Regions from separate parts of the Neorhizobium sp. R1-B genome, predicted to be linked through region 2. Evidence: predicted binding sites of a transcription regulator. Region 2 holds the regulator's gene; each other region holds the start of a gene.
What was found. The regulator LexA, encoded in region 2, represses DNA repair genes until DNA is damaged. The targets are predictions, from matches to a motif close to TGTTCNNNNTGTGTTCNG.
Positions count from the first base shown of each region.

Region 1 (7,477 bases), on a different contig from region 2:
TGATGCCCGAGAACGAGAGCATCACAGTCCTCCTCTCGCGCGATCCGGTAGAGGTTGCCGCGCCTGAGCCTCGAACAGAGCGAACAATAGGTCGCGCCCTCCGGCACCTTCTCCTTCACGATGGAATAGGTGTCGCGATACTCGATCCGGTGCTTCACGCCGATCGACGCAAGGTAATCCGGCAGCACATGTTTGGGAAAATTCGGCTGTCCCTGATCCAGGTTGCAGGCCATCAATTCGACCGGCAGAAGGCCGCGCCATTGAAGATCCAGCAGGATCGCCAGCAGGGAATAGGAATCCTTGCCCCCCGAAAGACCGACGAGCCAGCGCTTCTGGCCTTTCAGCATCTGGAAATCGTCAAACGCCTGGCGCACCTGACGGAGCAGGCGCTTGCGCAGCTTGTTGAACGAGACGGAACTTGGCGCGTCGCGAAACAGAGCGGGCAGCAGGCCGTCAATGGCCCCTTCAAGTTCGTCCTCAATCATGGCGTTCACGCCCATTGGTCTTCCCTTGAAGAGGGAAAGCGGGTTCAGCCCGCCTTCCCTGCAGATTGGTCAGGCGCCCAGCGCAGCCGCAACCGCCTCGAGCGCATCATTGGCCTTGGCGCCATCCGGACCGCCGGCCTGAGCCATGTCCGGTCGACCGCCGCCACCCTTGCCGCCGAGTGCTGCAGAGGCAATCCGCACCAGGTCGACCGCGCTGAAGCGGCCGGTAAGGTCAGGCGTTACCGCCACGACCGCACTCGCCTTGCCGTCTTCCGAGACGCCGACCAGAGTGACCACGCCGGAACCGAGGTTTGCCTTACCTTCGTCTGCCAGCCCTTTCAGGTCCTTGGCGTCGATGCCCGCCAATGCCTTACCCATGAATTTGATGCCTGCGATTTCGCGGACATCATCGGTCGAACCGCCCTGCCCGCCACCCATGGCGAGCCGGCGCTTCGCTTCCGCCAGTTCCCGCTCGAGCCTGCGCCGTTCGTCGACCAAGGCCTCGACTCGGGAAACGAGGTCGGCCGGCTGCACCTTCAGTGCACCGGCAAGCGTCTTCACCCGCTCATCCTGCTCGGCAAGATAGGCACGGGCCGCTTCGCCCGTGACGGCTTCGACACGGCGCACGCCAGCTGCCACAGCACTCTCCGAAAGGATACGCACGAGACCGATATCACCCGTTGCGTTGACATGCGTTCCGCCGCAGAGCTCGATGGAATAGGGCTTGCCGGCTTTCGGGCCCGCAATGGCCTTGCCCATCGAGACGACACGCACCTCATCGCCATACTTTTCGCCGAACAAGGCCATAGCGCCTTCCGCGATCGCGTCATCGACGCTCATCAGGCGGGTGGCGACCGGCGCATTCTGAAGGACGATGGCATTCGCCATGTCCTCAACCTTCTGCAATTCCTCGGCTGTCATCGGCTTCGGATGCGATACGTCGAAACGCAGACGTTCCGGCGCCACCAGCGACCCCTTCTGGGCGACGTGCGTGCCCAGCACCTCCCGCAGCGCTTCATGCAGGAGGTGGGTGGCGGAGTGGTTGGATCGGATACGCGACCGGCGGACATGATCGACCGTCAACGCGACCGCCTCGCCCACCTTCAGCATACCTGCAGCAACCGTCGCGGTATGGACAAAGAGACCCTCGCCCTTCTTTTGGGTATCCGTAACATTCAGCGTGGCATTGTCGGTGGAGATCACACCGGTATCGCCCATCTGTCCGCCGGATTCGCCATAAAACGGCGTCTGGTTCACGACGACCTGAACTTGCTCTCCGGTAGCAGCGCTCTCGATCGTCTTGCCATCCCGCACGATCGCCTGCACCACGCCTTCAGCGGTCTCGGTATCGTAGCCGAGGAACTCGGTCGCGCCGAATTTCTCCTTGAGCTCAAACCAGATCGTCTCGGTTGCCTTGTCGCCTGAGCCGGCCCAATGGGAGCGGGCTTCGGCTTTCTGCCGCTCCATCGCATCGGTGAACCCGGAGATGTCCACGCCGATTTCGCGAGCACGCAACGCATCCTGCGTCAGATCAAGCGGGAAACCATAGGTGTCGTAGAGCTTGAAGGCAGTTTCTCCGTCCAACATGTCGCCCTTACCGAGCGTCGTTGTTGCATCGGAAAGGAGAGAAAGTCCGCGCTCGAGCGTCTTCCGGAAGCGGGTTTCCTCAAGCTTCAGCGTCTCGGCGATCAGCGCTTCGGCCCGGATCAGTTCCGGATAGGCGCGGCCCATTTGCTGCACCAGCGTCGGCAGGAGTTTAAAGAGCAGCGGGTCACGAGCGCCGAGAAGCTGCGCATGACGCATGGCGCGGCGCATGATGCGGCGGAGCACGTAACCACGACCTTCATTGGACGGCAGAACGCCGTCGGCAATCAGAAAGGCGGACGAACGCAGATGGTCGGCGATGACGCGGTGGCTGGCCCGGCGTTCACCTTCGGCCTTGACGCCGGTCGCCTCCTCCGAGGCTGAAATCAGCGCGCGGAAAAGGTCGATGTCATAGTTGTCGTGTTGCCCCTGCAGAAGAGCCGCAACCCGCTCCAGGCCCATGCCGGTGTCGATCGACGGACGCGGCAGATCGATCCGCTCCTCCTTCGTCACCTGCTCATACTGCATGAAGACGAGGTTCCAGATCTCGATGAACCGGTCGCCATCCTCCTCCGGCGAACCGGGAGGACCTCCCCAGATATGGTCGCCGTGATCGTAGAAGATCTCCGAGCACGGGCCGCAGGGGCCGGTATCACCCATGGCCCAGAAATTGTCGCTTGTCGCAATACGAATGATCTTCTCGTCAGCCAGCCCAGCGATCTTCTTCCAGAGGCCGAAAGCTTCATCGTCCGTATGGTACACGGTCACCAGCAGGCGGTTCCGGTCGATGCCGAATTCCTTGGTGATCAGGTTCCAGGCGAGCTCGATCGCGCGTTCCTTGAAATAGTCGCCAAAGGAAAAATTGCCGAGCATCTCAAAGAAGGTGTGGTGGCGCGCGGTATACCCCACATTGTCGAGGTCATTGTGCTTGCCGCCTGCGCGCACGCATTTCTGCGCGGTGGCAGCCGTCGAATAGGGGCGCTTTTCCAGACCGGTAAAGACATTCTTGAACTGCACCATGCCGGCATTGGTGAACATCAGCGTCGGGTCGTTGCGCGGCACCAGCGGACTTGAGGCCACGACCTCGTGTCCATTCTTCTGGAAATAGTCGAGAAAGGTCGACCGAATTTCATTCACGCCGCTCATGCTAGGCCCTTTTTACCGCCGGATGCGATGCTGTTATTCGAAACCAAAGGCTTGTATCGTCCGCACCCCCAACTGTCCAGCCGCTCCACCCCCCAACCGAACGAGAAACCGGCCGCTCATCTTTCGATGGCGGCCGGCTCAAAAGTAAGCGGCCAGGGAAAACCCTGAATGCGGCGGAACCGCTTACATTTCTGCGGCGGCGTCGCCGTCGTCGGCATCCGGCCCGCCATTTTGCAGGAAGCGATCGGCGATCAGGCCCGCATTCTGGCGGAGCGACATCTCGATCTCGCGGGCAAGCTCTGGGTTGTCGCGCAGGAAGAGCTTCGCGTTCTCGCGGCCCTGACCGAGACGCTGGCTGTTGTAGGAGAACCAGGCGCCGGACTTCTCGACAATGCCGGCCTTGACGCCGAGGTCGATCAGTTCGCCGGTCTTGGAAACGCCTTCGCCATACATGATGTCGAATTCAACCTGCTTGAAGGGAGGCGCCATCTTGTTCTTGACGACCTTCACGCGCGTCTGGTTGCCCACGACCTCTTCGCGTTCCTTCACCTGGCCGATGCGGCGGATATCCAGACGAACCGAAGCATAGAATTTCAGCGCATTGCCGCCGGTGGTGGTTTCCGGAGAGCCGAACATGACACCGATCTTCATGCGGATCTGGTTGATGAAGATGACCATGCAGTTCGAGCGGGAGATAGAGGCGGTCAGCTTACGCAAAGCCTGGCTCATCAGGCGGGCCTGCAGACCCGGCAGGCTATCACCCATCTCCCCCTCGATTTCGGCGCGCGGTGTCAGCGCTGCGACCGAGTCGACGACGAGAACATCGACGGCGCCGGAGCGGACCAGCGTATCGGTGATTTCAAGCGCCTGCTCGCCCGTATCCGGCTGCGAGATCAAGAGATTCTGGAGATCGACGCCAAGCTTCCGTGCATAGACCGGATCGAGCGCGTGTTCTGCGTCAACGAAGGCGCAGATGCCACCCTTCTTCTGCGCTTCGGCGATCGTCTGCAATGCGAGCGTCGTCTTGCCCGAGCTTTCCGGGCCGTAGATCTCGACGATGCGGCCCTTGGGCAGACCGCCAATTCCGAGTGCGATATCGAGGCTCAGAGAGCCCGTGGAAACCGTTTCGATCTCGACGATATTCTCGTTCGAGCCGAGCTTCATGATCGATCCCTTGCCGAAGGAACGTTCGATCTGCGACAGTGCCGCTTCCAGCGCCTTGCTCTTGTCCACGCCTTTTTCCTCTACCAGCCGCAAACTATTCTGTGCCATGGATCCCATCCTTTAGGTTATTGCCGCCGCGCAAGCAATGAAGCAGCCGATAAAGCTGATGTACCTATTTTGTTCTCATTTGGCAATAGCCGATCAACAGTTTGACGGAAAATAGCTATTCGGCTTCCGTTCCCGTCATGTTCACGCCAATGAATCACATGGAAATTCACTTGAGAAAACAAACGTCTCGCTGCAATTGCGGGACGAATCGCGGAAGTTCGGAATTTCGATCGGCATCTTCCTAATCCGAATCGAGCATTTCCCGGACGGCGACGGCGAGCTGTTTCAGCGAGAACGGCTTCGGCAGGAAACCGAATTTGGCATCGGCCGGCAAGTTGCGGGCAAACGCATCTTCGGCATAGCCGGACACGAAGATGAATTTCAGGTCCGGATACGATTTGCGGAGCTCGGCAAGCAGCGTCGGTCCGTCCATCTCCGGCATCACCACGTCGGAGACGACGATGTCGACCCTACCCTCCAGCTCTTCCATGATGTCGAGCGCCTCTACGCCGGAACCCGCCTCGTGGACCGTGTAGCCGCGCGTCTCCAGCATCCGCTTGCCGCCGCGACGCACCGCCTCCTCGTCCTCGACCAGAAGCACGACTGCGGACTTTCCGGTGAGGTCCATGTCCTCGGCGGCAGACGCCGGCGGAACAGGCACGGAAGGCGCTGGCTCGGCGGTAGCCGCAGCTCCTGGAATGACCGCAGGCGTCTCGGGAATGTGGCGCGGCAGGAATATCCGGAAACTGGTCCCGCGACCGACTTCCGATTCGGGATAGATATAACCGCCGGACTGCTTGACAATGCCGTATACCATCGAAAGGCCAAGCCCAGTTCCCTTCCCGACTTCCTTGGTGGTGAAAAAGGGTTCGAAGATCTTGTCCATGATTGCAGGCGGGATTCCCGTGCCGGTATCGGAGACCTCGACCATGACGAAATCTTCCGAAGGGAGGTCGGCCTGGTGGAAATCCGACGCCTCCTCCGCAGACACATTGCGTGTCTTGATCAGGATCGTCCCGCCAGTCGGCATTGCGTCGCGGGCGTTGACGCACAGATTGATCAGCACCTGTTCGAACTGCGAAAGGTCGGTGCGGACCGGCCACAGGTCACGTCCGTAATCCACTTCCAGCTTCACATTCGTGCCGGAAATCAGCCGGTCTACCAGCATGCGCAGGTCACCGACGACATCCGTGAGGTTCAGCACCGCCGGACGCATGGTCTGCTTGCGCGAGAAGGCAAGCAACTGCCGCACTAGCACCGCCGCACGATTGGCGTTCCGCTTGATCTCCATGAGATCTGCAAAACTCGCGTCCGAGGGACGCGCCTGTAAAAGAAGATGGTCGGAGGAAAGCAGGATCGCCGTCAAAACATTGTTGAAGTCGTGGGCGATGCCGCCTGCCAGCGTTCCCACCGCGTTCAGCTTCTGGGTTTGGGCCATCTGGGTCTCGAGCGCCTTTTGCTCGGTCGTCTCCACGGCGTAGACGATGGCCGCTTCCTCGGGCGCCTCGTCGCTCTCGTCGATCACGGCATTCACATAAAAGCGCACATAACGATTCTCATCGCCCGGATGGCGAGAGTCAATCGGCGGAATGTCCCCCTGCCGGTCCTTGGCGGCGGCAAGCGCCTGCATCAGCTGCTGGCGTGTGTTCTCGTGCACGATGCGCTCGAGTTCCACGCCCGAGTCGATCTCGTCGCGCGAAACCACCCCTGCAAACAGCTTGAGGAACGGTGCGTTGATGCGGAGGATTTTGCCCGCGCCGTCTACTGATGCGATCGCCATCGGCGTATTGTTGAAGAACCGGGTAAACCGCATGGCGGACGCGGATTGATCCCCTTCCCCGCCCTTCGGCCGCGCCAGCACGATCGTGCGGCTTTCGCCCGGCGCGCCATCGCGGGTGGCGCTGACATTGTGCACAAGGCGAACGGGCAGGCTCTGGCCGTTGGTGCGGCGCAAATCGAGGTCCAGGGTTTCCGTCCGTTTCAGTCCGGGGGCCGCCTGAACGGACTGGATCAGCGCCATGCCCTCGCCTGCCACCATATCCGCAATCGTCATCGAGCGCGGCGTGAACTTCGTCAGATCGATACCCAGCCATTCGGCTAGCGTCGCATTGAGGTAGAAGATCTCGCCCTTCCGTCCGGCAGAGAAAAAACCGGCCGGGGCATGGTCAAGATAATCGATCGCGTTCTGCAATTCGCGGAAGAAGCGCTCCTGATCCTCGCGTTCGGAGGTGATGTCGGTGATTTGCCAGATATCGAGTTGGCTCTTGCCGGAAGCTCCAAGTAGCCGCGCCTTGAGGCGATACCAGTGCGCACCGGAACCGTTGCCCGTCGCTCGACCGAGCGGCTGCAGCAGCCTGAACTCCTCATGCCCCTCGCGGCCTTCCCGCAACGCGGTGGTCAAACGGTAAAGAGCCTCCGTCGATTCGCGGGTCCTGGAAAGCAGCGCTTCCAGCGATTGCACATTGCTCGCCTTAGTCGCACCGGTCATCCGGCCATAGGCGGCGTTGGCGTAAAGAACACGCCCCTTGGGATCAGTAATGAGGATGCCGTCGGGATGACTGGCTAGAAAACCGCGTGCCAGTTCGTCCGATCGCGATTGCGGCATGAGCTCGACGAGGCCTATCAGGGAGGAGACAAGAAAAAAAATCCCCACCATGGCAAGAATACCGAGCAGACCGAGCACGACCTCATTGTCGAGTGCGTGCTGGAACAACACAAAACCGGCCGCAACGCCGCAAAGCACGAGAGCCAGAAGAACGATCCGGACGATGGTGCCGCCGCGTGCGCTCCGTTCCACCAATGGCGCTTCGTAGTTGCCGCCTTGCTGCAACTTCGTCATCAATTCCTCGCATTTCGGCCAGCCTCGCGGCCCTGGTCACCCGCGGGAAGAATCCCGCGATTCCTTCTTAGCAACTTGCATAGTCGGCAAAAAGCTCCACAAGGCCACAAAACCCGGGACAGTTTGCCAAGCTGACCTATCTTTGTCATTT
Region 1 is NZ_SOEM01000023.1:1,205-8,681, reverse strand. It holds gene ttcA (tRNA 2-thiocytidine(32) synthetase TtcA) at 1-500, opposite strand, end outside; gene alaS (alanine--tRNA ligase) at 555-3,215, opposite strand; gene recA (recombinase RecA) at 3,399-4,487, opposite strand; gene EDE05_RS22420 (PAS domain-containing sensor histidine kinase) at 4,729-7,326, opposite strand.
Region 1: the regulator LexA is predicted to act here: its motif matches at 4,547-4,564, upstream of recA (recombinase RecA).

Region 2 (7,477 bases):
GCGTTGCCGCGTTGCGCGCCGAGGGACGAATCTCCGCCCGCCGCAAGGGTGTTCTTGTGAAATTGTGCAAGCCCCAGCAGGATATGCGTGCCGATCTTCCCACAATAGGTCCTTCCACCGTGGAGAATGCTGTGAAGGCAGGGCTTGCGGGCATAGCCGTTGAGGCCGGGCGGGCTCTGGTGCTCGAGGAACAGAAGATGATTGCCGCTGCGGATGCTGCAGGTATCTTCGTCTGCGGCATCGACCTTGGTCTGCCGCAGGGAGGACTGTGATGGTGAAGAGCTTGAAGATCGGCGTCATCGCCGGTGAAGTCTCTGGCGATCTCCTGGGCGGCGATCTGGTCGCCGCGCTGAAAGCGGCTCATGCGGGACCGGTCGAATTGGTAGGCGTCGGTGGCGACGCACTGGCGGCGCAGGGACTTGCTTCGCTTTTCGATTTCTCCGAACTGTCGATCATGGGACTGACCCAGGTGCTTGCCCGCCTGCCGAACCTGATCAAGCGGATCAATCAGACCGCCGATGCGATCATTGCAGCCAGGCCGGATGTGCTTGTCATTATCGACAGTCCGGACTTCACCCACCGGGTTGCGAAGAAGGTTCGAGCCGCTCTGCCTGACATGCCGATCGTGGATTACGTCTGCCCGAGCGTCTGGGCCTGGAAGGAATACCGGGCAAGCGCCATGCTTGCCTATGTGGATCACGTTCTGGCTGTCCTGCCGTTCGAGCCGGAGGCGATGAAGAGGCTTGGCGGGCCGGAAACGACTTTCGTCGGCCACCGCCTGACGGACGATCCGGCGCTGCTGCGGGTGCGGAGCATCCGCGCGGAACGCCCGGTGAAGGGGAAGGACGAAGAAAAGACAATCCTGCTTCTGCCCGGCTCGCGCTCTGCAGAGATCAAGGCGCTTTTGCCGGTCTTTGGGGAGGCCGCCCGTGAATTCGTCTCCCGCAACGGTCCCGCGCGTTTTCTGTTGCCGACGGTACCCCGTCAGGAGAAGCTGGTGCGCGAGATTGCCGCGACCTTGCCGATCAAGCCGGAGATCACGGTCGACGCGCAGAGCAAGTGGGCCGCTTTCGCCGATGCGGACGCCGCCATCGCCGCATCCGGAACGGTGATTCTTGAGCTTGGCCTGTCGAACGTGCCGGTCGTGTCCGCCTACAAGGCCGACTGGCTGATCACCTTGATGTCCAAGCGCATCAAGATCTGGTCGGGCGCGCTGCCCAATTTGATTGCCGATTATCCGGTGGTGCCGGAATATATAAACGATGTCGTACGTCCTGGCAGTCTGTGCCGCTGGGCCGAACGCCTCGCCTCCGATACCACCCAACGCCAGGCGATGATGGAGGGTTTCGATCTCACCTGGCAGCGTCTGCAGGTGCCGGTCCCACCCGGCGAAGCGGCGGCCGGCATCGTTCTGCAAGTCTTGGATACGAAAAAACCCGGTCATCGCTGACCGGTTTTTTGTTTGGGAGGCGCCTCGCTCAGCGCTTGGAGACGGGCACGTAGTCGCGCTGCGGTTCGCCGGTATAGAGCTGGCGCGGACGGCCGATGCGCTGTTCCGGATCTTCGATCATTTCCGCCCACTGGGCGATCCAGCCGACGGTACGGGCAAGCGCGAAGAGCACCGTGAACATCGTGGTTGGGAAGCCCATCGCCTTCAGCGTAATGCCCGAATAGAAGTCGATATTCGGATAAAGCTTCTTCTCGATGAAATATTCGTCGGTGAGCGCGATGCGTTCCAGCTCCATGGCGACCTGCAGAAGCGGGTCGTCCTTGTGACCGAGTTCGCCGAGAACCTCGTGCGTTGTCTTCTGCATGATCTTGGCGCGCGGATCGTAGTTCTTGTAGACGCGGTGGCCGAAGCCCATCAGCCGGAACGGGTCGCTCTTATCTTTGGCGCGGGCAATGTATTCGGGAATACGGTCGACCGAGCCGATTTCCGTCAGCATGTTGAGCGCTGCCTCGTTGGCACCGCCATGCGCCGGACCCCAGAGGCAGGCGATGCCGGCTGCAATGCAGGCGAACGGGTTGGCGCCGGAAGAGCCGGCGAGCCGGACCGTCGAGGTGGACGCATTCTGCTCATGGTCGGCGTGCAGGATGAAGATACGGTCCATGGCGCGCGAAAGCACCGGATTGACCACATATTCCTCGCAGGGCACGGCGAAGCACATGCGCAGGAAGTTGGACGCGTAATCCAGGTTGTTCTGCGGATAAACGAACGGCTGGCCGATATGGTATTTATAGGCCATCGCCGCGAGCGTCGGCATCTTGGCGATCATCCGTAGGCTGGCAACCATACGCTGATGCGGATCGGTGATATCCGTGGAGTCGTGATAGAAAGCCGAGAGCGCGCCAACGCAGCCGCACATGACGGCCATCGGATGCGCGTCGCGACGGAAGCCGGTAAAGAAACGGCTCATCTGCTCGTGGACCATCGTATGATGGGTGACGCGGTAGTCGAAGTCTTTCTTCTGGGCAGCCGTCGGCAATTCGCCGTAGAGCAACAGGTAGCAGGTTTCGAGGAAGTCGCCATGCTCGGCGAGTTGCTCGATCGGATAACCGCGATGCAGAAGAATGCCTGCATCGCCGTCGATATAGGTGATCTTGGACTCGCAGGATGCCGTCGAGGTGAAGCCCGGATCATAAGTAAAGGCACCGGTCTGTTTGTAAAGCGAGCCGATGTCGATCACATCAGGACCGATCGAGCCGGACTTTACCGGCAGGTCGACATGCTTGTCGCCGAGTGCCATATTTGCGCTTTTGCCCGTCATGCTGATCCTCCAACCTTTTGGCGGCGTGGCGCCTAAAAAGCGCCACAAGAATTAAGCGTCCATGCTTTGCTATATGATCCGAAAGCTCATGCCAAGCAGTCCTTGGTAGCATTTTGTGCAGCGCGGCACGATAAGAGGCAGCGGCACATACTTGGATGCCCAACTTTCCGGTGCAACTCACTTGAGTCCTTTGGGAATACTTGGTTTTCGCCGCCAGTTGACGACGCCTGAGGAAACGCGCAGGTTGTATTGTCGCTCATGCGGGGCAAGGTGGGGCGGGCGTTTCATGTCGGAAGACACAGCGTTTCCGAAATTGGTGGAGAGCAGGGGAGCGATCTTCCGGCAGGCCCGCTTTTTGCCAGATGCGGGCAAATCCGGGTCGCATGTTTTGGAGCCTCTTCCGGATCGTCGCCCGCGTCTGGGGAACCGTCCCGCGACCTATACCCGCGGCTATTGGCTGTCTCGGGGAATCCGCCGGCTGCGCCTCAGCCTCCCCGGCATGCTGGAGGAGGAGGCAGCACACGGGCATGGGTTTCTTTTTGTACCGGTCCTCGTCGGTGCCGGGGCGGCTGTCTGGTTCTCGCTGCCTGCCACGCCTCCGTTCTGGTCTCTCCTCGCGGCCTTCTTCATCTGTGTGACGCACGCAGTCGTCATGCGTCATGCGTCCGGCGCCTTGCGTGTGCTTCCTCCCGCTGTCGCGCTTTTTCTCGGCGGAATGATGCTTGCCGAACTGGAGACCTGGCGAAGAGGCACCATTATTCTCGATTCCCCGGTTACGACCGAGCTGACGGGTGTGGTCGAACGAAGGGAGATCGATGCCCGCGGCCGGTGGCGTTATATCGTACGTGTCGAGCGTACCTCGGGTCCTGAAATCCGGCGCTCTCCGGAGCGCGTTTCGCTGCTTGCGCGGGCGCGTCACGAGCCGGTGCAGACGGCAGATACGATCAGCGGCAGGGTTCGTTTATCGCCGCCATCGGGACCGGCGCTTCCAGGCCTCAATGATTTCGCCTTCTCTTCCTATTTCGATGGGATTGGCGCCGTCGGTTTCTTTTATGGAGCCCCGAAAGGGAGCCGCGACGCCGGACATCCTCATGGATGGTTCTCGGATATCGAGCGCTGGCTCTTCGATCTTCGCAGCATGATCGGCGGTAAGATCCGCGCGACAGTGCCCGGCGACGCGGGCGCCTTCGCAGCCGCGATCGTCACCGATGAGCGGCGGGCGATTTCCGAGGAGACCGTCGAAGCGCTGAGGCTTTCCGGCCTTGCCCATATCGTCGCGATCTCCGGGCTCAATATGGCGCTGGCTGCGGGTATCTTCTTCGTCGGCGTACGCACTATCCTCTCGCTGTTCACACGATTTGCCCAGTCCTTCCCGGTAAAGAAGCTTGCCGCCTTGGGTGCTCTCGCCATGGCGACCGCCTATTATCTCATTTCCGGCTTCGGCGTCTCCGCCGAAAGGGCCTATATCATGATGGCAGTCATGCTCGTTGCAGTCCTCTTCGACCGGCCGTCCATAAGCTTGCGCAATGTGGCCCTCTCCGCACTGGTCATTATCGCCGTATCTCCCTCGGAAATCCTTGGGCCGAGCTTTCAGATGTCCTTTGCCGCCACCGCCGCGCTGGTCGCTGGTTACGCGCTTTGGAAGCATCGGTCGAAAAAACATGACCCGGAGCCTCTGCCGTTTCGTCACCCGGTGGTCATGCCGATCACGGCGGTCTGGAATTTTACCGCCGGCATCTTCGTGACCTCGTTGATTGGGGGCATATCGACCGCGATTTTCTCTGTCGAGCATTTCCACCGCATCGCGACTTATGGGCTTGCGGCCAATCTCGCCGCCATGCCGGTCATTTCCTTCGTGGTCATGCCGGCGGGATTGATCGGCATGCTGCTGATGCCCTTCGGGCTCGATGGGCCGTTCCTGAAGCTCATGGGCCTCGGCCTGGAAGCGGTGATTGCGATCGCCAGGCATGTGGCGGCCTGGGGCGGCGATGTAGGCATCGGCCGCCAGCATCCCTGGTTCCTGGTCGTCTCGACGGCAGGCTTTCTTCTGCTGACGCTACTGAGAACCCGGCTCAGATACTTGGGTATTCCTCTATTGGTGGCCGGCTTGTTGCTGTCATGGCAGGAGCGGTCGAGATCCCTTCCGGATCTCCTGATCTCCGAGGATGGCACCATGATTGCCCTGACAGATGGTAATGGCATCGCCACCAATCGCACCCGTCCCGCGGAATTTGTCTATGATCAATGGAAGCGGGCGCTTCTGCTGGGGGACCCGGTGAAACCGGAATTGCTGCCAGCGAAAGACAAGTCTCCGCCGGAGACAGGCTCCCGGAGGGAAAGTCCGGAGGAAATCCGCTGCCTTCGAACAGTCTCGGCGAGCGTGCTGAATTGACGACGGAGGAGAGAGAAACGTCAAGCCGCGGGATGAAGCAGGTACCGGTCGGCCGGTTCATCTGCACCCCGCGAGCCTGGTGCGCGTCAAAAACCGCCGCAGGCGCTGTAGTCGTTCATGTGGAGGACGCGCGTTATGCCGGCGTCGCCTGCGACGCTGCGCATATCGTCGTCGCTCCACGTGCCAGGTTTGACCGCTGCCGTTCCGGAGCCCTGATGATCAACGGCAACGCGCTGAGGATCGCAGGAGCGCTCGAACTGTTTTTTGATGGTTCCGCGGACATCCACCGCTGGCGGCTTCGTGCAGCGCTCCTTGGCCAAGACCGCCCATGGACCCGCCATCGCCATTACGACTGGCGGCGCCAGATCTTCAGCTCATCCCTGCCGGAACCGCTGGGCAAACTGGTCAATGATAGCGGCGGATGAGACCCACAAGCTTACCCTGGATCTTGACCCGGTCCGGCGGGAAAATCCGCGTCTCATAGGCCGGGTTGGCGGCTTCCAGCGCGATCGACGCCCCGCGGCGACGGAAGCGCTTGAGTGTCGCTTCCTCCTCGTCCACCAATGCGACGATGATATCGCCCGGATTGGCCGTATTGCCGTTGCGGATGATTACGGTATCGCCGTCGAGGATGCCGGCCTCGATCATCGAATCGCCCTTGACCTCCAGCGCATAATGTTCGCCCGACCCGAGCATCTCGGCAGGGACGGCGATGTCGTGCGTATTGTTCTGAATCGCCGAGATCGGAACGCCGGCCGCGATGCGGCCCATGACGGGAACCGTGGTTGAGTTGGAACTATCGTCGTTGGCGGGGGGCTTCGCAGAGGCGGCAGCCGGTTGCGGCTTGCCAAGACTGCCTTCGATGACGCTGGGCGAAAAGCCCCGGCGCGGCTGAATGCTGGGCGCATAGGCTTCCGGCAGCCTGATGACTTCCAGGGCGCGCGCCCTGTTCGGCAGGCGGCGGATGAAGCCGCGTTCCTCGAGCGCGGTGATCAACCGGTGAATACCCGACTTGGACGCAAGGTCGAGCGCATCCTTCATTTCGTCGAAGGAGGGCGGTACGCCGGATTCCTTCATCCGTTCGTGTATGAACAGAAGCAATTCCTGCTGTTTGCGCGTGAGCATTTTCGGCACCCTCAAGAGTCGGAAACAAATCAAGAACGGACACTATATGTTCCATATGTGTTCCGCAAGTCCCTAAATTTTCGTGAAGTATGATGATTTTTTCTTCATAGATGTCTGCAAGATATCTGCTTCGTTACCACTTGCGCACGGCGTGCCCGCTGCCATTTTAGCTTTGCGATTCTGAAATTCCTGGGGGCCTCGCTTGAACGCAAGATCGATCGATCATCTCGTACTGCCGGTGGCGGACCTTGCGTTCGCGCGTTCGCGGCTCTCCGATCTCGGATTTACTGTCGCACCGGATGCATTTCATCCTTTCGGCACTGCCAATGCTTGTGTGTTCTTCTCGGATGGTACCTATCTGGAGCCACTGGCGATCACCAACCGCCGTCACGCGAGCGCTGCCGCCAAGCGGGGCAATGTCTTTACCGCGCGCGATCTCGCCTTTCGAAAAGGGCGCAACAGGCAGGGGCTTTCTGCCCTGGTCGTCGCGTCGCAGGATGCCGTCGCCGATCATGCCCGGTTCAGGCTGCGCGGAATTTCCGCCGGCGACATTCTGGAGTTTTCGCGCACGGTAAGGATGCCTGACGGTTCCGAGACAGAGGCGAGCTTTCGGCTGGCATTTGCAGGCGATGACCGGGCGCCCGAATTTTTCCTGTTCTCCGTTCAGCGCCTTGCTCCGCTGCCGTCCGACCGAGGCGAATTGGAGCGGCACGCCAATACGGTTGTCGGTTTGAGCGAGGTCATCCTGTCCGCTCAAGCGCCGTCCGACTTCGCCCCTCTGGTCGAGGAAGTGTTGATGGCCCGGGGGGAGGTGGAGCCCGGTTTTCTGAAATTGGCCGCCGCAAACGCGCGGATTCGCATTTTGGGAAATGATGATCTGGAGGCGGAATTTGCGCTCCCGCCGGTCGCTGGTGCAGATGGTTTGCACGGCCGAGCCGTCATCTTCAAGACGGCCGATCTTGCCGTGACAGAGATCATCCTTGCTGCTAATGACGTGGCATTCGTCCGCCGCGAAGGCCGCGTTCTGGTCCAGGCGGCACCCGGCCAGGGTGTTTTGTTCGGCTTCGAGGAATAGATTTATGGAAGTTTCTGCCAATCCACGCGTCCTAGTCGGCGAAGGAAAGGGCCAGGTGGTTTTTGCACAGGATGCGCGCCTGTCCTTGATCGCCGGTCCCTGCCAGATGGAGAGCCG
Region 2 is NZ_SOEM01000019.1:55,761-63,237, reverse strand. It holds gene EDE05_RS21110 (LpxI family protein) at 1-272, shown strand, start outside; gene lpxB (lipid-A-disaccharide synthase) at 272-1,450, shown strand; gene gltA (citrate synthase) at 1,479-2,768, opposite strand; gene EDE05_RS21095 (ComEC/Rec2 family competence protein) at 3,055-5,160, shown strand; gene EDE05_RS27335 (hypothetical protein) at 5,193-5,585, shown strand; gene lexA (transcriptional repressor LexA) at 5,566-6,285, opposite strand; gene EDE05_RS21080 (VOC family protein) at 6,488-7,360, shown strand; gene kdsA (3-deoxy-8-phosphooctulonate synthase) at 7,365-7,477, shown strand, end outside.

Region 3 (7,477 bases), on a different contig from region 2:
GGCAATGGCCAGACCGACCAAGACATGCGCACGTTCACGCGCCTTGCGCAGCAAATACTTCGTGCGGCGGCTGACGACCTCCTCGCGGAAGGACACGAAAGCCCTCAGCATGTCGATCAGGGTGAGCTGTTCCGGCTTGCCGCCGTTGAGAGCCACCATGTTACAGCCGAACGAGGTTTGCAGCGGCGTATAGCGATAAAGCTGATTGAGTATCACTTCCGCATTGGCGTCGCGCTTCAGCTCCACCACGACGCGATAGCCCTGGCGGTCGGACTCGTCACGCAGATCGGAAATGCCTTCGATACGCTTTTCGCGCACCAGTTCGCCGATTTTTTCGACCATCGCCGCCTTGTTCACCTGAAAGGGAACTTCGGTGATGATGATCTGCTCGCGGTCGCCGCGCATCGGCTCGATCGTGGCACGGCCGCGCATGATCACGGATCCGCGTCCGGTTTCATAGGCCGACCGGATTCCGGAGCGTCCAAGGATCATCGCGCCGGTCGGGAAATCGGGACCCGGGATGATCTGCATCAGCTCGGGTAGTTCGATCGCCGGATTGTCGATCAGCGCGATACAGCCGTCGATAACCTCGGAAAGATTGTGCGGCGGTATGTTGGTCGCCATGCCGACGGCGATGCCGCCTGCACCGTTGACCAAAAGATTCGGGAATTTCGCCGGAACCACGACAGGCTCGGAGAGCGTGCCATCGTAGTTGTCGCGGAAATCGACGGTTTCCTTGTCGAGATCGTCGAGCAGGGCGTGGGCGGCTTTCTCGAGGCGGCATTCGGTGTAACGTTCGGCCGCCGGCGGGTCGCCGTCGATCGAGCCGAAATTGCCCTGACCATCGATCAGCGGCAGGCGGAGAGACCAATCCTGCGCCATGCGCGCCAGCGCGTCATAGATCGCCGAGTTGCCGTGCGGATGGAATTTACCCATCACGTCCCCGGTCACGCGGGCGCATTTGACGTATTTCTTGTTCCAGTCGATGCCGAGTTCCGACATGCCGTAAAGGATGCGCCGGTGGACCGGTTTCAGTCCGTCGCGCACGTCTGGAAGTGCGCGGCTGACGATCACGCTCATGGCGTAATCGAGGTAGGACCGCTGCATCTCTTCCATAATGGAAATGGGTTCAATGCCTGGAGGCAGCTTTCCGCCGCCGGGTGTGCTTTGCTCAGTCAAATCGGATCACGATCTCTGTTCGGAATCAGTTTCTTTTTTATAGCGGAAAGCGGTTCCGAGCGCCAATTTCCACCGTCGTTTTGAACAGCTTTTGCGGTCTTTTCCAGGCATTTCTCCTGGGACGCGACGACGGCGGAAAGCCGTGAGGCGGGCTTTCCTAAACCGTGCGCCTGTCCTAACAATCTTCAAGTCCAACTGCAAGGATCGCAGAGGTCCAGGAGAAGATATGGCAAGCCCCGATATGCTGGTCAATGCGTTGACCACGATGCTCGTAACGCTCGATCCACCGGGGCTGGCGCCGGTCTTTCTCGGCCTGACGGTCGGCATGACGGGAATCCAGCGCCGCCACGTCGCCTTTCGCGGCTCCCTGATCGCGTTCGGCATCCTGGCGCTCTTTGCGCTGTTCGGATCGAACGTCCTGGGTCTGCTCGGAATATCGATCGGCGCCTTCCGCATTGCGGGCGGTTTGCTGCTTTTCTGGATATCCTTCGAAATGGTCTTCGAAAAGCGCCAGGAACGGAAGGAGAAGACGTCCCAGGCCGCAATCACGATCGACCACCTTCACAATATCGCTGTCTTTCCGCTGGCTCTTCCGTTGATAGCCGGGCCTGGTGCGATCTCCGCCACCGTACTGCTCGCCGGCGCCTTCCCGGGCCCACTCGACCGGACCCTGCTGATCGGCGTCATCGCACTCATTATGGGGCTCGTCTACGTGACGCTTCTGGTCGCGGAACGGCTCGACCGTTTCCTCGGCGTGACCGGCCGAGCAATTCTCACGCGCCTGCTCGGCGTCATCCTGGCCGCTCTCTCGGTGCAGTTCGTGCTCGACGGCGTTCGCTCGGCCTTCAATCTGTAATATTTCGAAAACGTCATATGGCGCGACATTGCAGGTTTTTCTGCTAAAAGCCGCGGCAAAGAGAATCAAAGAAGGTTTTGCCATGCGGCGTGTGTTGCGGCGGCTTTTTCCCGAAGCCACCTCCATCAGTGTGAAAGAACGGTTGCGCGCAGCCTCGGGAGCCCTGGCCGGGATCCTCGCAACAGGTTTGCTCGGCAGTCTGGCGCTGCGAGCCGACGCCTCTCTTCCGGCGCTGATCGCGCCGATGGGAGCCTCCGCCGTCCTTTTGTTCGCGGTCCCGTCCAGTCCCCTCGCCCAACCCTGGTCGATTCTCTGCGGCAATATCGTTGCCGCATTTGTAGGAGTCACCACGGCGCTCGCGATAGAGGACCCGTTCCTGGCGTCCGCGATCGCCATTGGCGTCGCAATCGCTGCGATGATGGCACTGCGATGCCTGCACCCGCCAAGCGGAGCCATCGCGCTGACCGCCGTTCTGGGCGGGCCTGCCATTCATGATCTGGGATACGGTTTCGTATTCTGGCCGGTCGCCGGCAACTCGCTCGCCCTGCTGCTTCTTGCCCTGGTCTTCAACAACCTGACGGGGCGCCCCTACCCTCATTCCATAAAGCCGCCGGCAACCGATCACGGTACCGCCGATCCCGCTCCGATGCAGCGGATCGGCTTTACTTCAGCCGACCTCGACGATGTCCTGAAGGAATACGATGAGTTTCTGGATATCGACCGCGAAGACCTGGAGACTATCCTCAGAAGAACCGAACTGCGATCCTACCGGAGACGCGCAACGCATCTCGACTGCGCCAGCATCATGTCTCGCGATGTAGTGGCGGTCGCGCCCGACAATTCGCTGAAAGAAGCGCAGGACGTGATGCGCAGCCACCATTTCCGGGCGTTGCCGGTCACCAACGACCGTGCCGAGGTCGTGGGCATTGTCACTCAGACGGATTTCCTGGATAAGGCGACCTGGACCACGGGGCGCCCGAGAATTGGCTTTGCTCAGCGGATTCGGCTTATGCTGTCCGGGGCAAGCGCCCCGAACGACACCGTCAAGGATATCATGACCACACCGGTCCGGACCGTTGCGCCCGACACGCCCATTGCCGACGCGATCGTCATCTTTGCAGAAGAAGGGCTGCACTATCTGCCGGTGACCGGCGGAACCAACAAGCTGGTGGGGATACTATCGCAGTCGGACGTGCTGGTGGCGATGCTCGCAGACAGCGCGAACCAGAATACGGAAACACGCCTCTCCGCCTAATGGCGGTCGGACGGTTGCCCGCGGGCATACCCGCCCGGCGAGTGCCGCTTGGATCAGAACGGAATATCGTCGTCGAGATCGCGGGAAAAATTGCCGCCGGCAGGCTGATTGCCGCCGCGGCTCGAGCCGCTGGAACCGCCCGAGGACCGGCGGTCATGATCATTTCCACCGCCATAGCCGCCGCCGAAGTCGTCACCGCCGAAGTCATTGCCGCCGCGGGCTCCGCGGTCGCCACCGCCCTCACCCCGGCCGTCCAGCATCGTCAGCGTCGAGTTGAACCCCTGCAGCACGATTTCGGTCGAATACCGGTCGTTGCCGGTCTGATCCTGCCATTTGCGGGTCTGCAGCGCGCCTTCGATATAGAGCTTTGCGCCCTTCTTCACATACTGCTCGACGACCTTGCAGAGGCCTTCGTTGAAGACCACGACGGTGTGCCATTCGGTCTTTTCCCGCCGCTCGCCGGAATTGCGGTCGCGCCAGGTCTCGGAAGTCGCGATGCGAAGATTGGCGATCGGCCGACCGTCTTGCGTGCGGCGAATTTCCGGATCGGCGCCTACATTTCCAATCAGGATCACCTTGTTCACGCTACCAGCCATAACTTTCACCTCATCCGCCGCCTGCTTTGCGGCCTTGAAACCAATCGTATCACTTTAGCCCATCGACATGCCCGGTTGGGCATTCATGAATTTTAATCCACAGGCAAATTGTTCTTTATTTGTTCTATTTTATTCCTATAGTGCTGTCAACCGACTCGGAACGGTCCGCAATCGCAGCAGTTTCGTCTCGACAGGCACGGATCAATCACTACATAAGGACCTCGATCCTCCCAAAGAGCATGATGATGAGTGAACTCAAAACCATTTCCATACGTGGCGCGCGCGAGCATAATCTTAAGGGCATCGACCTCGATCTGCCGCGCAATTCGCTGATCGTCATGACGGGCCTTTCGGGGTCGGGCAAATCGTCGCTTGCGTTCGACACGATCTATGCGGAAGGCCAACGTCGTTATGTGGAGAGCCTATCGGCCTATGCGCGCCAGTTTCTGGAAATGATGCAGAAGCCGGATGTCGATCAGATAGACGGCCTTTCGCCGGCAATTTCGATCGAGCAGAAAACGACCTCGCGCAACCCGCGCTCGACGGTCGGCACGGTCACCGAGATCTACGACTATATGCGCCTGCTTTTTGCGCGCGTCGGCGTGCCCTATTCGCCGGCAACAGGCCTGCCGATCGAAAGCCAGACCGTCAGCCAGATGGTCGACCGCATCCTCGCCTTCGAGGAGGGCACGCGCCTTTACATTCTGGCGCCGATGATCCGCGGCCGCAAGGGCGAGTACAAGAAGGAACTCGCCGATCTGATGAAAAAGGGCTTTCAGCGCGTCAAGGTTGACGGCCAGTTCTATGAGATCGCCGATGTTCCCGCGCTCGACAAGAAATATAAGCACGACATCGACGTTGTTGTGGACCGCCTCGTGGTGCGCTCCGACATTTCCGCACGCCTGGCGGACAGTCTCGAGACCTCGCTGAAACTGGCCGACGGGCTGGCGGTCGCGGAATTCGCCGACAAGCCGCTGCGCGCCGAGGATACCGCAGCCGGTGGCTCCGCCAACAAGTCGCTCAACGAGACGCACGAGCGGGTGCTGTTTTCTGAAAAATTCGCCTGCCCCGTTTCCGGTTTTACCATTCCGGAAATCGAGCCTCGGCTGTTTTCGTTCAACAATCCCTTCGGCGCCTGCCCGACCTGCGACGGCCTCGGTTCGCAGCAGAAGGTGGATGAGGCGCTGATCGTGCCGGAACCCGCCCGCACGCTGCGCGACGGCGCGATTGCGCCATGGGCGAAATCAACCTCACCCTATTACAACCAGACGCTCGAAGCGCTCGGAAAAGCCTTCGGTTTCAAGCTGTCCAGCCGTTGGAACGAGCTTTCCGAGGAGGCTCAGAAGGCCATCCTGGAGGGCACTGAGGAAAAGATCGAGTTCCACTATGCCGACGGCGCCCGTTCCTACAAGACGATCAAGAACTTCGAAGGCATCGTGCCGAACCTCGAACGCCGCTGGAAGGAAACCGACAGCGCCTGGGCGCGCGAAGAGATCGAACGCTACATGTCGGCCGCTCCCTGCCCGGCCTGCAACGGTTTTCGCCTGAAGCCGGAAGCTCTCGCGGTGAAGATCAATAAGCTGCATATCGGACAGGTCACGGATATGTCGATCCGGCTTGCGCGCGACTGGTTCGAAGTGCTGCCGGAACAGCTGAACGCCAAGCAGAACGAGATCGCCGTCCGCATCCTCAAGGAGATCCGCGAGCGTCTGCGGTTCCTCAATGACGTGGGCCTCGATTATCTCAGCCTCTCGCGCAATTCCGGCACGCTTTCGGGCGGCGAGAGCCAGCGCATTCGGCTCGCCTCGCAGATCGGTTCCGGCCTCACGGGCGTGCTTTACGTATTGGACGAACCGTCGATCGGCCTGCACCAGCGGGACAATGCGCGGCTGCTCGATACGTTGAAGCACCTGCGTGACATCGGCAATACCGTGATCGTCGTCGAGCATGACGAGGACGCTATTTTAACGGCGGACTATGTGGTCGACATCGGCCCGGCCGCCGGTATCCACGGCGGTCAGGTGGTGGCACAGGGCGCGCCGAAGGACATCATGGCCAATCCCAAGTCGCTGACCGGCAAATATCTGTCGGGCGAACTCGGCGTGCCGGTTCCCATGGAGCGCCGCAAGCCCAAGAAGGGCAAGGAGATCAAGGTTTTCGGTGCTCGCGGCAACAATCTCAAGAATGTCACCGCGGCCATTCCGCTCGGTGTCTTCACGGCCGTTACCGGCGTTTCCGGCGGAGGCAAGTCCACATTCCTCATCGAGACGCTCTACAAGGCTGCCGCGCGCCGCGTCATGGGTGCGCGCGAAATACCTGCCGAACACGACAAGATCGACGGTTTCGAGTTTATCGACAAGGTGATCGATATCGACCAATCGCCGATCGGCCGTACGCCGCGTTCCAACCCGGCGACCTATACCGGAGCCTTCACGCCGATCCGCGACTGGTTCGCGGGTCTGCCGGAAGCCAAGGCACGCGGCTACCAGCCGGGACGGTTCTCCTTCAACGTCAAGGGAGGGCGCTGCGAAGCCTGCCAGGGCGACGGCGTCATCAAGATCGAGATGCACTTCCTGCCGGATGTCTACGTCACCTGCGACGTCTGCCACGGCAAGCGCTACAATCGCGAGACGCTTGACGTGCATTTCAAGGGTAAATCGATCGCCGACGTGCTGGACATGACGGTTGAGGAAGGGGTGGAGTTCTTCTCCGCGGTGCCGGCGGTGCGCGACAAGCTGCAGTCGCTCTTCGATGTCGGCCTCGGTTATATCAAGGTGGGGCAGCAGGCCAACACGCTTTCGGGTGGCGAGGCGCAGCGTGTCAAGCTAGCCAAGGAACTGTCGAAACGCTCGACCGGACGTACGCTCTACATCCTCGACGAGCCGACGACGGGCCTGCATTTCCACGACGTGGCCAAGCTCCTAGAAATGTTGCATGAGCTGGTGAACCAGGGCAATTCCGTGGTGGTGATCGAGCACAATCTCGAGGTCATCAAGACGGCCGACTGGATCATCGATATCGGTCCCGAAGGCGGCACGGGCGGCGGTGAAGTGGTCGCGTCCGGCACGCCCGAGCAGATCGTCAAGGAAAAGCGGTCCTATACCGGCCACTTCCTCAAGGAACTGCTGGATCGCCGGCCAGCGAAGAAGGTGGAAGCGGCGGAATAGCAGTATTGCGTCATGGAGGGGAATTCATGAAGAAAGCCGGCACTATTCGCACAGGCATCGGCGGCTGGACCTTCGAGCCTTGGGAAGGCACGTTCTATCCGGAAAAACTGGCGAAGAAGAAACAGCTAGAATATGCGGCCAGCAAACTGAAGGTGATCGAGGTCAACGGAACCTATTACGGCTCGCAAAAGCCCGAGACTTTTGCCAAATGGGCTTCCGAAGTGCCGGATGGTTTCATCTTTTCGCTGAAGGCGAGCCGCTTCACCACCAATCGCAAGGTTTTAGCGGAGGCCGGAGAGTCCATCGAAAAGTTCCTGACCCAGGGTCTGACGGAACTCGGCGATCATCTCGGGCCGCTGCTGTGGCAATTCGCGCCGACCAAGAAGTTCGAGCCCGAGGATTTCGAGGCTTTCCTGAAATTGCT
Region 3 is NZ_SOEM01000016.1:9,744-17,220, forward strand. It holds gene gyrA (DNA gyrase subunit A) at 1-1,179, opposite strand, end outside; gene EDE05_RS19350 (MarC family protein) at 1,406-2,035, shown strand; gene EDE05_RS19355 (HPP family protein) at 2,118-3,290, shown strand; gene EDE05_RS19360 (single-stranded DNA-binding protein) at 3,344-3,886, opposite strand; gene uvrA (excinuclease ABC subunit UvrA) at 4,132-7,053, shown strand; gene EDE05_RS19370 (DUF72 domain-containing protein) at 7,080-7,477, shown strand, end outside.
Region 3: the regulator LexA is predicted to act here: its motif matches at 3,996-4,013, upstream of uvrA (excinuclease ABC subunit UvrA).

Region 4 (7,477 bases), on a different contig from region 2:
CTCGCTTTTCGACCGGCAATATGCGGCGATCCCCGGCACGGATCCTGTTCAATACATGACCCGCTTTACCGAGTTCACGGACGCGGTCCTGCCGCCGATCCAGGAAGGCGCGCCGGAAGCCGACGAACGGATCGCCTTCTGTGCCGCTGTGGACGAAAACGGCTATCTGCCGACCCACAATCGCAAGTTCTCGCAGCGCCCGCGTCCCGGTGATCCGACCTGGAACACCGCCAACTGCCGCAATCGGCGCATCTTCAACGACCGCGTCGGGCTCGCCGCGGGCCGCAACAAGGAACCATTTCTGCTGCAGACTTACCGCCGCGACATGGGCGGCGGCCAGTTCGTGCTGATGAAGGACATTTCCGCGCCGATCACCGTGAACGGCCGTCATTGGGGTGGCCTGCGCCTGGCGATCCGGGTCTAAGCCCGCGCTGCCTCCAACGTGGAACTCTCTTCATAGGCTGCATCAAGCCTGGCGATGTCGATCTTCCTCATCGACAGCATCGCCTCCATGACCCGGTTGGCCCGCATGGCATCGCTGTCGGTCAGCATTTTCGGCAGTCTGGCGTAGTTGACCTGCCATGCGAGCCCGAACCGGTCGGTCAACCAGCCGCAGGGCTGTTCCTGCCCGCCTTCGGCGAGCTTTTCATAATATGCGTCGATTTCCTCCTGCGTCTCGCAATGGATGAGAAAGGACACCGCGCCGTTGAACTTTGCCCACGGCCCGCCGTTGATCGCGGCAAAGCTCTGGCCTTCAAGCTCGAAACCCATGGCCATGACCTGCCCCCTGGGCCGCGGTCCGGCATCGCCATAACGAGAAACCTCGGTGATGCGGGAGTTTTCGAACACCGATACATAAAAATTGACGGCTTCTTCCGCATTGTCTTCGAACCAGAGATGCGGAACGATCTTGTGCTTCTCGATGGCCATTTTTCTCTCCTCTATCGGGTGACGTTCTTAGAACGTGGCGGAACCAGCCGATCCGACATCGCTCCGAAAATATTTATGCCTTTAGGCCATCAGTCTCAGTTGTTCGAAGCTTGGTGGGTAAGGTACGGCTTTCGGATCGAACGCCCATCGACCGAGTTCTTCGTGGCGGGTCTGGCCGTGATAGCTATAGACGAGCATGAATTCGCCGGAGATCCACGCGTAGTTGCGCGTGAGAGGCAGGGGTTCGATATTCCTGCAATCATAAGCAAGCGTTACATGCGGCATGAGCGCGCTCGCCTGAAAACTCGGAAGATTGTGTTGTGCCAAGGCACGCCCGAGCATCCTCACGAACTGGCCAACCATGGCATTGCCCTTGGGACGATAAAGGGCAAGATGGCGACTGTTGCCAAACAAGCCGGCACTGTCGAGGGTTATTGGGATCGGTCGCGCCTGAATGCCGGCCGCGATCGCCCTGGCTCTCTCGATCAACCGTGAAGGAGGTTTGTCGAACCGCCCCATGCAGAGCAGGCTCATATGCAGGAGATGTGGCGGATAAGCGTCCCGTCCGCGCTGAACCGCCAGATGAGTTGCGGCATCCTCATGCATCCGCAAGGCCACGGGGTTTGTAGGCCGCAGGACGAACATCAGACTGCTTTCCGGTCGGGCAGGGAAAACCGGCATCGACGGCCATCCGTCGCTGCCGAACAGCGGCAGCTGGTCGGTCGCAACTTTCCGATTCGTCCCCCTGCTTCCCATCTCCGTGCTCCGATTTGAGTTGGACGCAGATTAAAGGGATCGATGCCTCTAGTAAAGAACAAAAGAAGAACGTTTGCGCCGGCGACGTCGGCGAGGTTTTCGTGAGGATAGTCTCCTTCGAAGTAAGAAACGGGTTGAAACTCTTTGGGCGAAGGACGATTTTGGAAGGATCGACATGTGGAGGTCTGCCCATGGCTACGCATCAATATCTCGTTTTTGAAACGGCCGGCGGTTTCTGCGGCATTGCGTGGAACGACAAGGGGATCACGCGCTTTCAGCTCCCCACGAAGGCGGCGGAGTCGACGGAACGGCTGCTTCTCCGTCGCCTGCCGATGGCGAAGCCGGGACAACCGACGGTAAAAATCCACGAAGCCGTGGAGGCGGTGAAGCGGTATTTTGCCGGCGAATCGGTGGATTTTTCACGCTTCACGCTGGATCTCGACGATCAGGACGATTTCTTCAGGGAAATTTATTCCGCCGCCCGGCGGGTGGGCTGGGGCCATACCACGACCTATGGCGCCATCGCCAAGGAATTGGGGGCAGGCCCGCAGGCTGCCCGGGATGTCGGCCAGGCAATGGCAAGGAACCCCGTGGCGCTGATCATTCCTTGCCATCGGGTGCTTGCCGCCGGCGGCAAGCTGGGCGGCTTCTCGGCGCCCGGAGGCGCCATGTCCAAAGCACGCATGCTCGAGCTGGAAGGCGTCAGGCTCGGCCCGTCGGAACCGGCCCAGCAATCGCTCGGCTTCTAGGCCCGGAACGCGTGTCTTCGCGGAAAGGGCGACCCGATGTTCAGGTCGCCTTTGCACTCGCGTCGGTTGACACAGAACAACCTGTTGCAAGGGCAGGCATGGTAGAAAGCGGGAAAGGAGGAAGGACATGCCTGCCGCCGCCGCCAAAGCCCAATTGAAAGAAATCACCGTCGAGGAATATGTCAAGCTCAGGAGCCTGATCGATAGGATCGGCGAAGAGCAGGCGATGAGAAAACGCGAAGACGATACGTCCATCAAGGACGTCGTCGCTCACCGGGCCCATTGGATCGAACTGTTCCTTGGCTGGTATCGTGACGGCCAGACCGGGCAAAAGGTCGATATTCCCGCGAAGGGCTACAAATGGTCCGACCTCAAAACCTTCAATGCCGACCTGCGGGCAAGGCAGGCGGATCTCAGCTGGCTTGACGCGCGGGCGTCACTGGAAGGCTCTCATCAGAGACTTCTCGACTTCATCGATCGTCACGACGACGATGATCTTTATGCTGGTCCAATGAAAGGCGGAAACAGCCCGTGGACGACCGGGCGCTGGGCTGAGGCGGCCGGCCCGTCGCACTATAGATCGGCTGCGAAATGGATCCGCGCTTGCCTCCGGTCAGACCTGTCTGGGAACTGATCTTCAGCGCGAATGTTCATAGCACCCGTCAAGCGATTTCATCCCGCGCCAGTGGGTGAAAGACGTTGCTCCAACTGAGCCGACGGTCGTCTGCTATCCGTCGGATTTGGATACTCCCGGTTAAGCCGAAATCATTCCCACTCGATCGTGCCGGGCGGCTTCGACGTCACGTCATAAACGACCCGGTTGATGCCGCGCACCTCGTTAATGATGCGGGTGGCCGTACGGCCGAGGAAGTTCATGTCGTAGGGGTAGAAATCCGCCGTCATGCCGTCGACCGAGGTGACGGCGCGCAGTGCGCAGACGAAGTCGTACGTGCGATAGTCGCCCATCACGCCGACCGTCTGCACCGGCAGAAGCACGGCGAAAGCCTGCCAGATCGTGTCGTAGAGGCCGGCCTTGCGGATTTCGTCGAGATAGATCGCGTCCGCCTTGCGCAGGATCTCGAGCTTTTCGCGGGTCACGCCGCCGGGGCAGCGGATCGCAAGTCCCGGACCCGGGAAGGGGTGGCGACCGACGAAACGGTCCGGCAGGCCGAGTTCGCGGCCAAGCGCGCGGACCTCATCCTTGAAGAGTTCGCGGAGCGGCTCGACGAGCTTCATGTTCATGCGCTCAGGCAGGCCGCCAACATTGTGATGGCTCTTGATCGTTACGGACGGGCCGCCGGAAAAGGAGACGCTTTCGATCACGTCCGGATAAAGCGTGCCCTGGGCGAGGAAGGCGGGTGCGCCTTTGCCGTCTTCGGCAATCTTGTTGGCTTCCGCTTCGAAAACCTCGATGAACAGACGACCGATCGTCTTGCGTTTCACTTCCGGATCAGAGACGCCGGCAAGCTCCGTCAGGAACAGGTCGGAGGCATCCACATGCACGAGCGGAATGTTGTAGTGGTCGCGGAACATCTTGACCACTTCCTCCGCCTCGTTGAGGCGCATCAGGCCGTGATCGACGAAGACGCAGGTGAGCTGGTCGCCGATCGCCTCGTGGATCAGCACTGCCGCGACCGAAGAATCGACGCCGCCCGAGAGGCCGCAGAGCACGCGGCCGGAACCGACCTGTTCGCGGATCTTGCGGATCATCTCGGCGCGATAGGCCGCCATCGTCCAGTCCGACTTCAGCCCGACGATCTTGTGCACGAAGTTGGAAAGCAGCTTCGCACCGTCAGGCGTGTGCACCACTTCAGGATGGAACATGGTCGTGTAGTAGTGCCGGCTCTCGTCGGCGGCGATCGCGAAAGGCGCGTTCTCGGACGTCGCGATGACCTCGAAACCTTCGGGCAGCTTGGTGACGCGGTCGCCATGGCTCATCCAGACCGGATAACGGTTACCCGTTTCCCAGAAACCATCGAAGAGCGGGCTCTTTGCCCTGATCTCCACGTCGGCGCGTCCGAACTCTGCTGCGTGACCGCCTTCCACCTCACCGCCAAGCTGCAGGCAGAGCGTCTGCTGCCCGTAGCAGATGCCGAGGATCGGAACGCCGGAGTCGAAAACTGCCTGCGGCGCACGCGGGCTGCCTTCCGAGGTCACGGAGGCCGGACCACCGGAAAAGATCACGCCCTTGGGCCGAAGCTTCTCGAACGCGGAGGCCGCGTTCTGGAACGGATGGATTTCGCAGTAGACGCCGGATTCGCGGATGCGACGCGCGATAAGCTGCGTCACCTGGCTGCCGAAATCGATGATGAGGATGCTGTCGGGATGAGCTGCCAAGGTCGTGTTTTGGGTCATGGCGAGCCTTTAAAGAAAAGTTGTTTTTAACGCAACTGCTCAGAGGACCAATTTGCCATTCTCAAGCGCGTTAAAAAGGCCGTCCACCGCGTCCGCCAGCTTCACGTCGATCACGTGCAGATATTCCCTCCAGTCGTTGACGTGCTTGAGCTCTTCCTTTCCGTCCGAAATACCACGCAGGCCGATCAGGGGAATTGCGAAAAGCTGGCAGCAGCGCATCACTGCGAAGGTTTCCATATCCACCATGTCGGCTTCAATGAGATCGTATGCGGCGCCGGAGACGACGTTGCCGCCTGTCGAAAGCGAGGCGTCCGGAATGCCGGGGATGCGCAAGAGGAGCGGCATGGTCGCCGGATGTTCGAGGAAAGGCGTCCGGCCTTTCTCGAAACCGAGCGGCGAGGCGTCCATGTCGCGATAGGCGACCGAGGAAACCTGGTAGATTTCGGTTTGCTCGAGACTGCGCGAACCGGCCGAGCCGAGCGAGACGATAAGATCGGGCAGCTTGCCCGATGCCTCCAGCTTCGTCAGCGCATGGCTCAACACAATCGCGGCCTCGACAGGCCCGACACCGGTCATCAGCGGTTTGATGCGGGATCGGAGCGCCGGGCCGTATTCGGCGTCGACCGCCATGACGAAGAGAATGGATTTGCCGCTGGCGACCGCCGGTTCGGCCATGGAAAGTGCGGTGATCATCCGATGATGTCCTCCCGGCCGCGGATCACCATCATGGTGCCCGTCATGGAGGCGATGAGTTTGGCGGGACCGTCTCCGATGGCATAGGCACGGCCATCCGCGACGATGATCGTGGATCCCGGCTTGGTGATCTCGCCGCGGAAGAGAAACCGTTCGCCGCGGCCCGGCGACAACAGGTTCACCTTGAATTCGATCGTCAGGATGGAGGCTTCCGGCTCGATCACCGTATAGGCGGCATAGCTGCAGGCGGAATCAAGCGCGGCAGAGATGACGCCGGCATGCAGAAAGCCATGCTGCTGGGTGAGCTTCGCATCAAACGGCAGCTCGATCTCCACCATGGCCTGTTCGACGCGTGCCAACTCCGCCCCAAGCAGGCCCATGGCGCCCTGGCGTGCGAAGCTTTGCCTGACGCGTTGACGAAAATCGCCCGTATCTCTCCCGTCCATGTTTCATCCCTTTCGCAGCTGCGAAATTGGCATGGGCAAAAGTGTTCCGCAAGCGGGGGCCGTTGACGTCGTTAATTCAGGAGAACGATCGCGAGATTGAGCAACGTCGCGAAGCCGACCCAGAAGGCATAGGGGACAAATAGCCAGGCCGCCCAGCGGTTCGGCCGCCAGCTTGCGGCGATGAACAGCAGGATCGAGATCAGCAGCGGCACGATGATGACGAGACCAAGCCTAGGGCTCTGCAGACCAAAGAAGGCGGGCGACCAGGCGAGGTTCAGGACGGCCTGAACGGCGAAGATCTGCAGACGACGCCTGTTGTCTTCATCATACCAGGTAGCGGCAAGCGCCCCGCCGATCATGCCATAAAGGACGGTCCAGACCGGACCGAAAACCCAGTTCGGGGGATTGAAGAAAGGCTTGTTCAGCGACTGGTACCATTCGCCGGGCTGGTTGCTGAGGCCACTCAGCGCGCCGATCGCCACGCTGGCCAGGATGAAGATGAAAAATATGAGGATCTTGTTCATGAGGCTGCAATTAGGGCGATGCGCCGACGGAAAAAGATCACGCCAATCGAACAATATGCTGATCCCAGGCCACCTTGCTGCGGGTCTCGTTGAACTGGCCGTCATAGGAGGAAACGGCGATGCCGCTTGCTGCGGGGGCAACCCCGGCGGCGTCGCGGACCAGCTCTTCCTTCAGTACGGCCCCGGTCCCTGCGTCGAGAGTGACGGCCGCACCGATGACGGGGGACGTCATGCCGACGATGCCTTCGCGGCGATTGACGGCGATCGCGCCGACATAGTTGCCAAGCCGGATGGTGGTCTCCTCCGGCAGCGAAACGAACGAGAGGTCCTCGCCTTCCGAGAACCAGCCGGCGAGTGGCGGCAGTGCGTTGCGCGGGCCTTCCCACTGGCAGGCGAACCAGATGCGGCCATCCGCGCCGATATCCAGATGCCGGGTCGAAAGCTGGCGGAGCGCGGGGGGCAGGCCGTGCCGCTGGACGAGCGCACCAGTCCCGGCATCGAGCAGGACCAGCGACGGTTCCATATGGTCGAGATTGAGCTTGGTGCGGCCGAAGTCCGGGTGGGTTTCGATGCCGCCATTGGCGATGACCAGGAGCGTGCCATCATCCGAGACGGTCATGTCATGCGTTCCGATACCATGCGCGTCGAATTCGCCGATGCGGCGGAACTTGTCTCGCGCGTCGTAGACACCGATCATGCCGCGATTGCCGTCGAAATCGTTCTCGCTGGCGTAGAGCAGGGCGCCATTGGGCGAAAAGTGCCCGTGGCCGTAGAAATGCCGGCCTTCGGGCGAGGTGATGACGACCGGCTCCGTCTGCCTCGACAGATCGAAGACCATGGCGAATGTACCGGGGCGTCGGGCGAATGCGACGGTACGGCCGGTGGCTGAGCTATGGGCCAAGCCGTGGGCGCGAGCGGGTAGTGACGCTCGATCGATGATTTCGCCGCGCTCGGAAATCGTGGCGATGCCGAAGGAACCGTCAGATTCGCGAAAGCCCGCCGCATAGACTGCATCGGCCCGTTC
Region 4 is NZ_SOEM01000001.1:540,140-547,616, reverse strand. It holds gene EDE05_RS02610 (methyl-accepting chemotaxis protein) at 1-424, shown strand, start outside; gene EDE05_RS02605 (VOC family protein) at 421-930, opposite strand; gene EDE05_RS02600 (2'-5' RNA ligase family protein) at 1,012-1,686, opposite strand; gene EDE05_RS02595 (methylated-DNA--[protein]-cysteine S-methyltransferase) at 1,872-2,435, shown strand; gene EDE05_RS02590 (ClbS/DfsB family four-helix bundle protein) at 2,563-3,069, shown strand; gene guaA (glutamine-hydrolyzing GMP synthase) at 3,201-4,790, opposite strand; gene EDE05_RS02580 (5'-methylthioadenosine/S-adenosylhomocysteine nucleosidase) at 4,830-5,483, opposite strand; gene EDE05_RS02575 (PaaI family thioesterase) at 5,480-5,929, opposite strand; gene EDE05_RS02570 (TspO/MBR family protein) at 6,001-6,453, opposite strand; gene EDE05_RS02565 (DUF1513 domain-containing protein) at 6,491-7,477, opposite strand, start outside.
Region 4: the regulator LexA is predicted to act here: its motif matches at 1,741-1,758, upstream of EDE05_RS02600 (2'-5' RNA ligase family protein).